3 regions of the Comamonas trifloxystrobinivorans genome follow, and region 2 is predicted to be linked to each of the others. Evidence: predicted binding sites of a transcription regulator. Region 2 holds the regulator's gene; each other region holds the start of a gene.

Region 1 (3,273 bases), on a different contig from region 2:
AAAATCGATGGCCTTGGCCGCCAGGCTGCCGCTGCGGTTCTGGTTGTCGGCCACGCGCAGCTCCAGGCCGGGCTGCACCCATTGCCAGGGCAGCACGCCCGTCCAGGCGCGTTTGGAATAGACGTAATCGCTGCGGCCGTCGGTGGCTGAGTAATCCGAGCGGAAGATGGCCTCGGGCTGGCGTAGCTGGATGGTGCCCAGCGTGGCGCCGTTGAGCGTAGCCGTTACCTGCATGGCGCTGATGCCGGTCAGCGATGGATCGGGCGTGATCAGCACCATGGCTTCGCGCGACATGGTCAGGCGCGGCATCTCCTTGGCTTCGTTGCCCGAGGGGTCCACCGTGTGGTCTTGCGCAAACTGCACCATGCCGGGCAGCGAGCCGCCCAGGTCGTTGCGCACCGCGCGCACCGCGCCGGTCTTGTCGAAATCGTAAAAAGCCTTGGCCGTGAGCGGCGCCACCAGGGCGCCAGTGGGCTCGGGGTAGCCAGGAGCCGGCGCTGGGCTGGGTGCAGGTGCCGGCTCAGGAGCTGGCGTGGGCGCCGGGCTTGGAGCGGGTGCTGGCTCGGGCGCTGGCGTGGGTGCCGGGCTTGGAGCCGGTGCGGGCTCAGGTGCTGGCGTAGGAGCGGGACTGGGCGCTGGTGCGGGCTCGGGCGCTGGCGTCGGAGCCGGACTGGGAGCAGGCGCCGGGCTAGGTGCAGGTGTGGGCGTTGGGCTTGGAGCAGGCGCAGGACTTGGTGCAGGCGTTGGGCTTGGTGCAGGCGTTGGGCTGGGCGCCGGAGTAGGCGCCGGGCTTGGAGCCGGTGACGGGCTTGGTGCTGGTGCTGGTGCCGGCTCAGGTGCAGGTGAAGGCGATGGCGATGGCGCAGGGATGGGTGCAGGCGACGGCGCAGGTGAAGGTGAAGGCGAAGGTGTGCCCAGCGAACCATCGCCCTCATTGGGCTGGCCCGGTGTGCCAGGAGTCCCGGGTTGCTCGGGCACCTCGGGTTGGCTGGGCGTGCTGGGTTCTTCTGGCTGGCTGGGCGGGCTGGGCACTTGCACAGGCGGTTGCGGCGCCGGTGCCGGGCTGGGGCTGCCGGATTCACCGCCGCCACCACCGCAGCCAGCCAGCAAGGCCGCACTGAAAACCAAACTGCTTAACTGTTCCAGTCGAGAAAAACGCATCGTTGCCTGATCAATCACTTTGTTGAAGGGGCTCGATTCTAGGGAAAGAACCTCACCCTTTTAACAATTTTTATCAATTGAAACAGATACCAATTACTCTCTGGCTATGGCGTGCATCAGGGTGCACCAAAGCAGTGCAAACCGTGGCTGCGCTTGGCAATCGCCGTTGCCCTGCCCCGTCGCGCAATGGGCAGCGTTCGCCAGAAACCCCCTGCTCATCCTGCGCTGCTCACCGCTAGCGCACGCACCACTTTGGTGGGCATAAAAAAAGACTCCGCAATGGAGTCTTTCAGGGCGACTGCCTGGTTGGCCCGCAACGGGACAGCGCTCTGGCATCGCTCGGGGAAGCGGGGCGGGCTTACTGGCGCACCACCAGCACAGGGATCAGGCTGTCGCTCAGTACCCGCTGCGTCACGCTGCCGAGCACCAGCTTTTCGAGGCCGCGGCGGCCGTGCGAGCCCATCACGATCAGGTCGGCACCCGTGGTTTTGGCCGCTTCCATGATGCCGTCGTGCACCGAATGGCCTTCGCCCATCACGGTCTCCACCGGCACGCCAGCTTGCTCCATCGACGACTTGACGGTGTCCAGCGCGGCATGCGCGTCTGACGTGGCGGCCGACAGGTACTGCGCCTGACCGTACGCAAAATCAGCGCCGACGCCGGTAAACGGATACGGATCAATCACATACACCGCGGTGACTTGGCTGTTGAAAGCCTTGGCCAGACCAGCGGCTTTTTGCACCGCCAGCATCGAGGTGGGCGAACCGTCGACGGGAACCAGAATATGCTTGAACATGGCCATCACTCCTATTTGTTGTTGCGTGTAAGCAGGTTGTACCCCAATTTTGATAGCGCGGCAAACTCGGTTCCCCTGCCCGAAACCATCGTCAAAACCAGCTTGCGCTACATCAAATCTTCTTCTACCGCCCTCTTGAAATGCGAATCCGCCCCTACCAGAGCAGCGACGCTGCCGCGCTGCTGGACATCTTCAACTCTGCCGTCCATATAACGGCAGCGCCCTACTACAGCCTGGCGCAGCGCCAGGCCTGGGCGCCGGCGGGCAGAGATTTCGCCACCTGGCAGGCACGCATGAACGCCATGCAGCCTTGGGTGCTGGAGCAAGGCGGCCAAATGCTTGGCTATGCCAGCCTGGAAAGCAGCGGTTACATAGACCACTTTTTTGTACGCGGCGGCCAGGCCCGCCAAGGCCTGGGCACGGCCTTGATGCAGCACTTGCTGGCCTTGGCGCAAACGCGGCATTTGCCGCAACTGAGCGCCGACGTCAGCCTGGCAGCGCAGCCGTTTTTTGCGCACCATGGCTTCGTGCTGGTGGAGCACCGCATGCCCGTGCGCGCTGGCATTGCCATTCCAAATGCGCTCATGCGTAAGCCGCTGCTCGGTACAAATTGTCATGCACTTGATTGCCAGCCAGCAGACCTTGCCGATAATGGCCGCCAGCGTATTCATCACCGTGAGAAATCTGCCACCATGACCACTTCCCTGCGCCCGCTCGGCCGCTCGCCGCTCCAGGTATCTCCGCTGTGCTTTGGCGGCAATGTGTTTGGCTGGACGGCCGACGAGGCCACCAGCTTCAGCCTGCTTGACGCCTGGCTCGATGCCGGAATGAACTTTGTCGACACGGCCGACGTGTACTCGCGCTGGGCACCCGGCCACCAGGGTGGCGAGTCAGAGAGCGTCATCGGCAAATGGCTGCGCAAATCGGGCAAGCGCCACCAACTGGTGCTGGCCACCAAGGTTGGCAAAGACATGGGCGACGGCAAAGTCGGCCTGCGCCCCCAATACATTCGCGAGGCGGTAGATGCCTCGCTGCAGCGCCTGCAAACCGACTACATCGACCTCTACCAATCGCACGACGACGACCCGAACGTGCCGCTCGAAGACGTGATGGGCACCTTCGGTGAGCTGATACAGCAAGGCAAGGTGCGCGCCGTGGGCGCCAGCAACTACAGCGCAGCACGCTTGGCCGAAGCCCTGCAAACCAGCGAAAAGCACCGCCTGACCCGCTACGAAAGCCTGCAGCCGCTCTACAACCTGTACGACCGCGCCGTGTTCGAGAAAGAGCTGCAGCCGCTGTGCGTGCAAAACCAGGTC
Region 2 (3,273 bases):
GGCCATGGCGCGCGCCACGGTTTTCATGGGCGTGCCCACCTTGTATGTGCGCATGCTGGCGGAGCCGGCACTCAGCAAAGAGAGCACCAAGCACATGCGCTTGTTCATCTCGGGCTCGGCGCCGCTGCTGATCGAGACTTTCCGCGAGTGGCAAACCCGCACCGGCCACACGATTTTGGAGCGCTACGGCATGAGCGAAACCATCATGCTGGTCTCCAACCCTTACCGCGCCGACAGCCGTTACAACCACCAGGACGAGCGCCGCGGTGGCACCGTCGGCTTTCCGCTGCCCGGCGTGGGCGTACGTGTGCATGGCGACGATGGCCAGGCTTTGCCGGTGGGTGAGATTGGCAATATCCAGGTGCAAGGGCCCAACGTGTTCAGCGGCTACTGGCGCATGCCGGAGAAAACGGCCGAAGAGTTCACCGCCGATGGCTGGTTCAAGACCGGCGACGTGGGTAAGCTCGACGAGCGCGGCTATGTGACGATTGTCGGCCGCAGCAAAGACCTGATCATCTCGGGCGGCTACAACGTCTATCCGGCCGAGATCGAAGGCTATATCAACGAGCTGCCCGGCGTGGCCGAAAGTGCGCTGGTAGGCGTGCCACACCCGGATTTTGGTGAAGTCGGCGTGGCCGTGGTGATTGCCAAACCCGGCCAGAGCCCGGATGCGGACGGCATCATCAGCACGCTGAAAAACCAGCTGGCCAATTTCAAAATCCCCAAGCGCTGCTTTGTGGTGGCCGAGCTGCCTCGCAACACCATGGGCAAGGTGCAGAAAAACCTGCTGCGCGCGCAGTACCAGGATCTGTTCAAGGCCTGAATCCGGCCACAGCCGTCAGCCCAGCTGGCGGCTGCAATGGTGTCCATGGACGCAAAAAAGAGAAGGCCGGGAGCCTTCTCTTTTTTTGGGGGGTTGGGCGCGTGGGCCTGTAATTGTGCTTATGCGATCAACGCAGTACCAGCACTGGCACCTTGGCGTGCGTCAGCACATGCTGGGTTTCGCTGCCTAGCAGCAGGCGCTTGAGGCCTTTGTAGCCGTGCGAGGCCATGACGATCAGATCGCACTTCTCGCTGTCGGCCACTCGGAGCAGCGACTCGGCCACCAGATCGGACTGCACCACCAGGGCCTTGACGGGCACACCCGCGCTGGCGCCTTCGGCCACCACTTTGTCGACCACGGCCTGCGCCGAATCCAGCCAGCCTTTTTGCACCCGGGCGATCTCGGCCGGATCAGCATTCGTGCTGCCTTCAAAATAGCTGCGCGGATAGTTGGGCGAAATATTGACGGCGGTGACTTGCGTCTTGCCCAGTTTGGCCAGTGCCAGTGCGTGTTGCACCGCTTTGTTGGACAGTTCCGATCCGTCGGTGGCAAGCAGAATATGGTGGTACATCAGCAGCTCCTTTTTGGTGTGGGCTAGAGCACCCGCCGGGAAAAGTTGGCGAGCACTGGTTGCAGCGAGCCGATCACCTTAGCGCATGCATAACTACCAGACTTTGCGCCAAATCAGCACTGATGCAGGTGTTTTGGCGCTGTGATTACACGCCGCAGTGCTGGTTGTTAACCAGCGCATGGAGTTTGTCCGTATCCAGAATACGGACGTGGCGCTGCTTGACTTCGATGATGGCTTCTTCGGCGAACTTCGAGAAAGTGCGGCTGACGGTTTCGAGCTTCAGGCCCAGGTAGCTGCCGATCTCTTCGCGCGTCATGCGCAGGATCAGCTCGGACTGCGAGAAGCCGCGCGTGTGCAGGCGCTGCACCAGGTTCAGCAGGAAGGCGGCCAGGCGCTCTTCTGCACGCATGCTGCCCAGCAGCAGCATGACGCCGTGCTCGCGCACGATCTCGCGGCTCATCACCTTGTGCACGTGGTGCTGCAGCGCGTTGACTTCGCGCGAGAGCTCTTCGAGCGTGGAATAGGGCATGACGCAGACTTCCGCATCTTCCAGCGCAATCGCGTCGCAGGAATGGCGGTCGTTGACGATGCCATCCAGCCCGATGATCTCGCCCGCCATCTGGAAGCCGGTGACCTGGTCACGACCATCTTCGGTGGCGATGGTGGTTTTGAAAAAACCGGTGCGGATCGCATAGAGCGAGTTGAAAGCCTCGCCATTGCGGAACAGGGCGGTTCCTCGTTTGATTCTGCGGCGGGTGGCAACAAGCTCGTCAATACGATCCATTTGATCGGATGAAAGGCCGACGGGCATGCACAACTCGCGCAGATTGCAGTTGGAGCAGGCCACTTTGATCGCGTTGGGTGTCATGTGTCAATATCCGGTTACAAAAAATTGTGTAGAAACAAAGGTTCCACACTTAGCCTCATTGTGTACGGAGGCGTAAAAATGATCCTTGACATAAGTCAAGGACATGGGCGTCCGCTTGCGGCACATTGCAGCTTCTAAAAGAAGAGAGATCATGATGGCCTTGACCCCCGACTTGCTGCGCCGGTTCGATGTATCCGGCCCGCGTTACACTTCGTATCCTACCGCAGACCGCTTTGTTGAAGCCTTTGATGCGGATGGCTACCGACGAGCGCTGGAGCAGCGCAGTGCTGGTTTGGGTAGCCGTTTGGTGCCGTTGTCGCTGTATGTGCACATACCGTTTTGCGAGTCGCTGTGCTACTACTGCGCTTGCAACAAGATTATCACCAAGCACCCCGAGCGCGCCGACGAATACCTGGACTATCTGGAGCGCGAACTCGATTTGCAGTTGGCGCATTGCCGCAGCAATCAGCCTGTCAGCCAGTTGCATCTGGGTGGCGGCTCGCCAACCTTCCTGAGTGATGAAGCACTCACACGCCTGATGGAAATGGTGCGTGCACGCTTTCAGCTGCAGCCGGGGGGCGAATACTCTATAGAGGTCGATCCCAGAACAGTGACGCCGGCGCGACTCCGCCATCTCTACAGTGTGGGCTTTAACCGTTTGAGCTTTGGCGTGCAGGATTTTGACCCGCAGGTGCAAAAAGCCGTGCACCGAGAGCAGCCCGCCGAGCAGGTGTTTGATTTGGTGGCGCAGGCGCGCGCCATCGGCTTTGAGTCCATCAATATCGATTTGATCTACGGCCTGCCGCAGCAAACACCGGCCAGTTTTGCCCGCACCATGGAGCAAGTCTGTCTGCTGCGCCCCGATCGCATTGCGCTGTACGCCTATGCACATTTGCCCGAGCGCTTCAAGCCCCAGCGCCGCATTGCTGTGCAGGAGCTGCCCAACCCGGTCGACAAGCTGTCCATGTTGGCGATGGCTTTGGAGAGTCTGCAGGCGGCGGGCTATGTCTA
Region 3 (3,273 bases), on a different contig from region 2:
CGCCGAGGATGATGACTTTCATGGCTGCCAGTGTCGGCCAGTTTGGCGCTTCCATAAAGAGAGATTACACTTCTTCGAGTTGCATTAGCACACCTAATAATTCATCCGTAGCAACCCTGACCATGAGCCAGTTTGACCCGATTGCCCTGGAGTGCCTCGCCGCCGTGATCGAAGAAGGCGGTTTTGAGAAAGCCGCTGCCCGGCTGAACGTGACGCAATCGGCCGTGTCGCAACGCCTGCGCAGCCTGGAAGCGCAAGCCGGCTCGGTGCTGGTGGTGCGCAGCCGGCCGCTGCGAGCCACTGCTGCCGGCCAGGTGTTGCTGAAACACGCGCAGCAGTTGCGCTTGCTGCGCGCCGATCTGGAGCAAGAGCTGCAGCAGCTGATGCCACACGCCATGCGCCGCAGCGGCCAGGACGAGGCGATTTCGATCGCCATCAACGCCGACAGCATTGCCACCTGGGCCATCGATGCGCTGCAAGACATTGCGCTGCAGCAGCTGCCGCTGGAGATCATCGCCGACGACCAGGACCACACCTTGGAGCTGCTGCGCACCGGCGACGTGCTCGGCTGCGTGACCACCATGCCGCAGCCCTTGCGCGGCTGCCGCGTGCTGCCGCTGGGCGCCATGCACTACATCGCGGTGGCCGCACCCGGTTTTGCCGCACAACACCTGCCCGGCGGGCTGAGCCGGCGCAACTTCAAAGACCTGCCGTTTCTCAGCTACAACCGCAAGGACGATATGCAGCGCGTGTTCGTGGCCCGCGCCATGGGCCTGAAAACCGTGGGCCTGCGCCAGCTGTTCGTGCCCAACTCCGAAGCCCAGGTACGCGCCGTGGCCGCCGGCTGGGGCGTGGGCGTGGTGCCCGAGCTGCTGGCCCGCCCGTTTCTGGCCGACGGCCGCCTGGTGAACGTGGCCGAATCGCAGGTGCTGCGCGTCGATCTGTACTGGCACTGTTGGAACCTGCAATCCGCCTTGCTGAGCCAACTGAGCAGCGCCATGCTGAGCAGCGCCAAAGCGCAACTGGCGCCACCCACTGCAGCCGCTCGCGCTACGACCAAGGCAGGCTGAATACCAGGCTGCCGGGTATTCAAGCAACTCCGCTTAGCAGTGCAGTGGGCGCTTGAATAATTCACCACCTCAAAACGAAGACTCCCAAAACAGACAGTGCCACTGCCTTCGTCACAACACTTGCGCACCCTTGGAAGACCGGTGATTCCCCATAAAAAAACTGCTTGCATCCCACACGGAATGCAAGCAGTTTCTGGGTGACCGCTGACGTACTTTGCGCCAGCCGGTTCTCCCCTCCCTCAACTTGTTCTTGTGTGCTGGCGCGGCCTGTGCAACACAGTCAAAAGCAACGGCCACCGGGGTGGCCGTTGTTGGCACCAGATGCTGACGCTCAGCGGATCAGCAGCACCGGCAATTTGCACTGGGCCAGCACTTGCGTGGCCACCGAGCCCATCACCAGCTTGGCCAGCGCGCCGTGGCCACGTGTGCCCATGACCAGCAGGTCAAAACCGCAGGTGTCGGCCATCTCCGCAATGGTTTCGGCGATATGGCCTACCTTGCTTTCGCACTGGCCATCGAGGTGGTGGGTTTCCAGAAACTTGTGCACCGGGGCCAGCACTTTTTGTGCTTCTTCAGCGTAGTAGTCGCCTACCAGTTCCTTGCCCAGAGCCTTGGCGGCACGCGGAGGCAGGGGTGGCTGCACGGTGAGCGCGGTGTAACTATGGGTATCACCCAGCCATTCGGCGTGCGCGGCCAGGTAGTCCAACATTTTCTGGGTGTAAGGGCTGCCGTCAACGGCCAGCAAGATGCGCATGGATAAGCTCCCAATGGTTGAAGTGCGCCTGTCGCCGCCGTGTGCTACGGCATCATTCAGGCACCGACATAAGCTTATAGATTCCGCCAACGCTCGCATTGACTTGCATCATGCTTTGCTGTTTGCAAGCAAATATTTCAATTTCGGGCCACTTGGCGTCCTCTGCAGCCGCATGAGTTCCTGGGTTGGTCAGGCCTCAGACCGCTACCAGACAGTGCGGCTCGAAGCTCTCTTGCTCGCCCTTGCGCGCATAGCCCAGCGGGTTGGCCACCACACGGCACTGCCACGAGCGCCCATCGGCAAACGTGCCCTTGGCGCGGTAGTCACTGGGCGAGTGCAGGTGGCCGTGGATCCAGAGGTCGGCAAAGGGCAGTAGGTCATCGAGCGCATTGCAAAAGCCGGCCGTACCGGGCGTCAGGCCGTAGCGCGGGTCGGCGCTGCGCAGGCTGGGTGCAAAGTGGGTGATGACGACGGTCTTGCCATCAAAGGGCTCGGCCAACGCAGCACGCAGCCACTGCTGGCAGCGCAGCGCTTCTTCGCGCATTTCGGCCGCCAGAAAGGGCTGGCCGTAGCGCTGCATCTGGGCCTTGGTGAGATAGAAATTGGCCGCCTTGTAGGCTTTTTCGCGCTGCTTCATCAGCGCGCCCAGCTCGGTAACGCCGTTGTTGAGCGCAATCGCGTCGTAATCGGTCCACAGGGGCGTGCCGATAAAGCGCACGCCATCGATCACGGTGCTGGCGTTGTCGAGCAGCACGATGCCCAGGCGCTCACACAGCGCACGCAGGCGCTCCCGCACAGCATCAAAATCCTGGGCGTCGAACTCGTGGTTGCCTGGCACCAGCACCACGGGCACCGGCCAGTGGCCGCCGGCTTGCTGCGGGCTGAACTGTGACAGGCCGTAATCGTCGTCCGCCAGCTGAGAGCCGTTCTGGTACGAGCCTATGTCTCCCGCCAGCACCAGCAGATTGGCCCCCGGCGCAGGCGTGGCGCGGAAATGGGGGTGGGTCTCCAGGTGCAGGTCAGAGAGGATTTGCAGGTGCATGGTTTGAGCCTACCACGGCTGGCACGCGTGTTACCGTCCGCCACACTACAGCGGCAGCTCCTGCTCGGGGAAGGCCGCACGCGCCGAGCGCTCCAGCGCCTGCAGCAGCCATTGCAGCGCACCCTGCGGAATATGGCCAGCGCGGCTGCGCCACAGCGCGTCCACATGCACCGATTCCACACGCAGCGGCAAGGGCTGAAAAGCCAGCAAATGCTCGATGCCGGTAGCAGGCACAAAGTGGCGCGGCAGCACGGTGAGCAGATCGGTGCTGGCCACCACGCGCGCGGCCGTGAAGTACTGGTTGACGGTAAGCACCACCCGGCGCTTGCGGCCGATGGAGGCGAGCGCCTCGTCCAAAAAACCAAATGGCTGGCCGGAAAAGCTCACCAGCATGTGGCGGGCTTCGC

The links. Region 2 encodes FNR, which switches genes on or off when oxygen is low (the NO sensors DNR and NnrR bind a similar motif). Its sites were predicted from a motif close to TTGATNNNNATCAA; they were not measured.
Region 1: the regulator FNR is predicted to act here: its motif matches at 2,060-2,073, upstream of ACFIQF_RS20530 (universal stress protein).
Region 3: the regulator FNR is predicted to act here: its motif matches at 1,923-1,936, upstream of ACFIQF_RS06340 (universal stress protein).

What each region holds. Positions count from the first base shown of each region.
Region 1 covers NZ_JBHZGV010000019.1:38,553-41,825, forward strand. The annotation lists gene ACFIQF_RS20525 (M66 family metalloprotease) at 1-1,161, opposite strand, end outside; gene ACFIQF_RS20530 (universal stress protein) at 1,520-1,957, opposite strand; partial or broken gene ACFIQF_RS20535 (GNAT family N-acetyltransferase) at 2,098-2,511, shown strand; gene ACFIQF_RS20540 (aldo/keto reductase) at 2,650-3,273, shown strand, end outside.
Region 2 covers NZ_JBHZGV010000009.1:154,120-157,392, forward strand. The annotation lists gene ACFIQF_RS12535 (malonate--CoA ligase) at 1-823, shown strand, start outside; gene ACFIQF_RS12540 (universal stress protein) at 951-1,394, opposite strand; gene fnr (fumarate/nitrate reduction transcriptional regulator Fnr) at 1,540-2,262, opposite strand; gene hemN (oxygen-independent coproporphyrinogen III oxidase) at 2,414-3,273, shown strand, end outside.
Region 3 covers NZ_JBHZGV010000004.1:322,159-325,431, reverse strand. The annotation lists gene ACFIQF_RS06350 (D-amino acid dehydrogenase) at 1-22, opposite strand, end outside; gene ACFIQF_RS06345 (LysR family transcriptional regulator ArgP) at 123-1,070, shown strand; gene ACFIQF_RS06340 (universal stress protein) at 1,402-1,824, opposite strand; gene ACFIQF_RS06335 (metallophosphoesterase) at 2,021-2,866, opposite strand; gene ACFIQF_RS06330 (LysR family transcriptional regulator) at 2,912-3,273, opposite strand, start outside.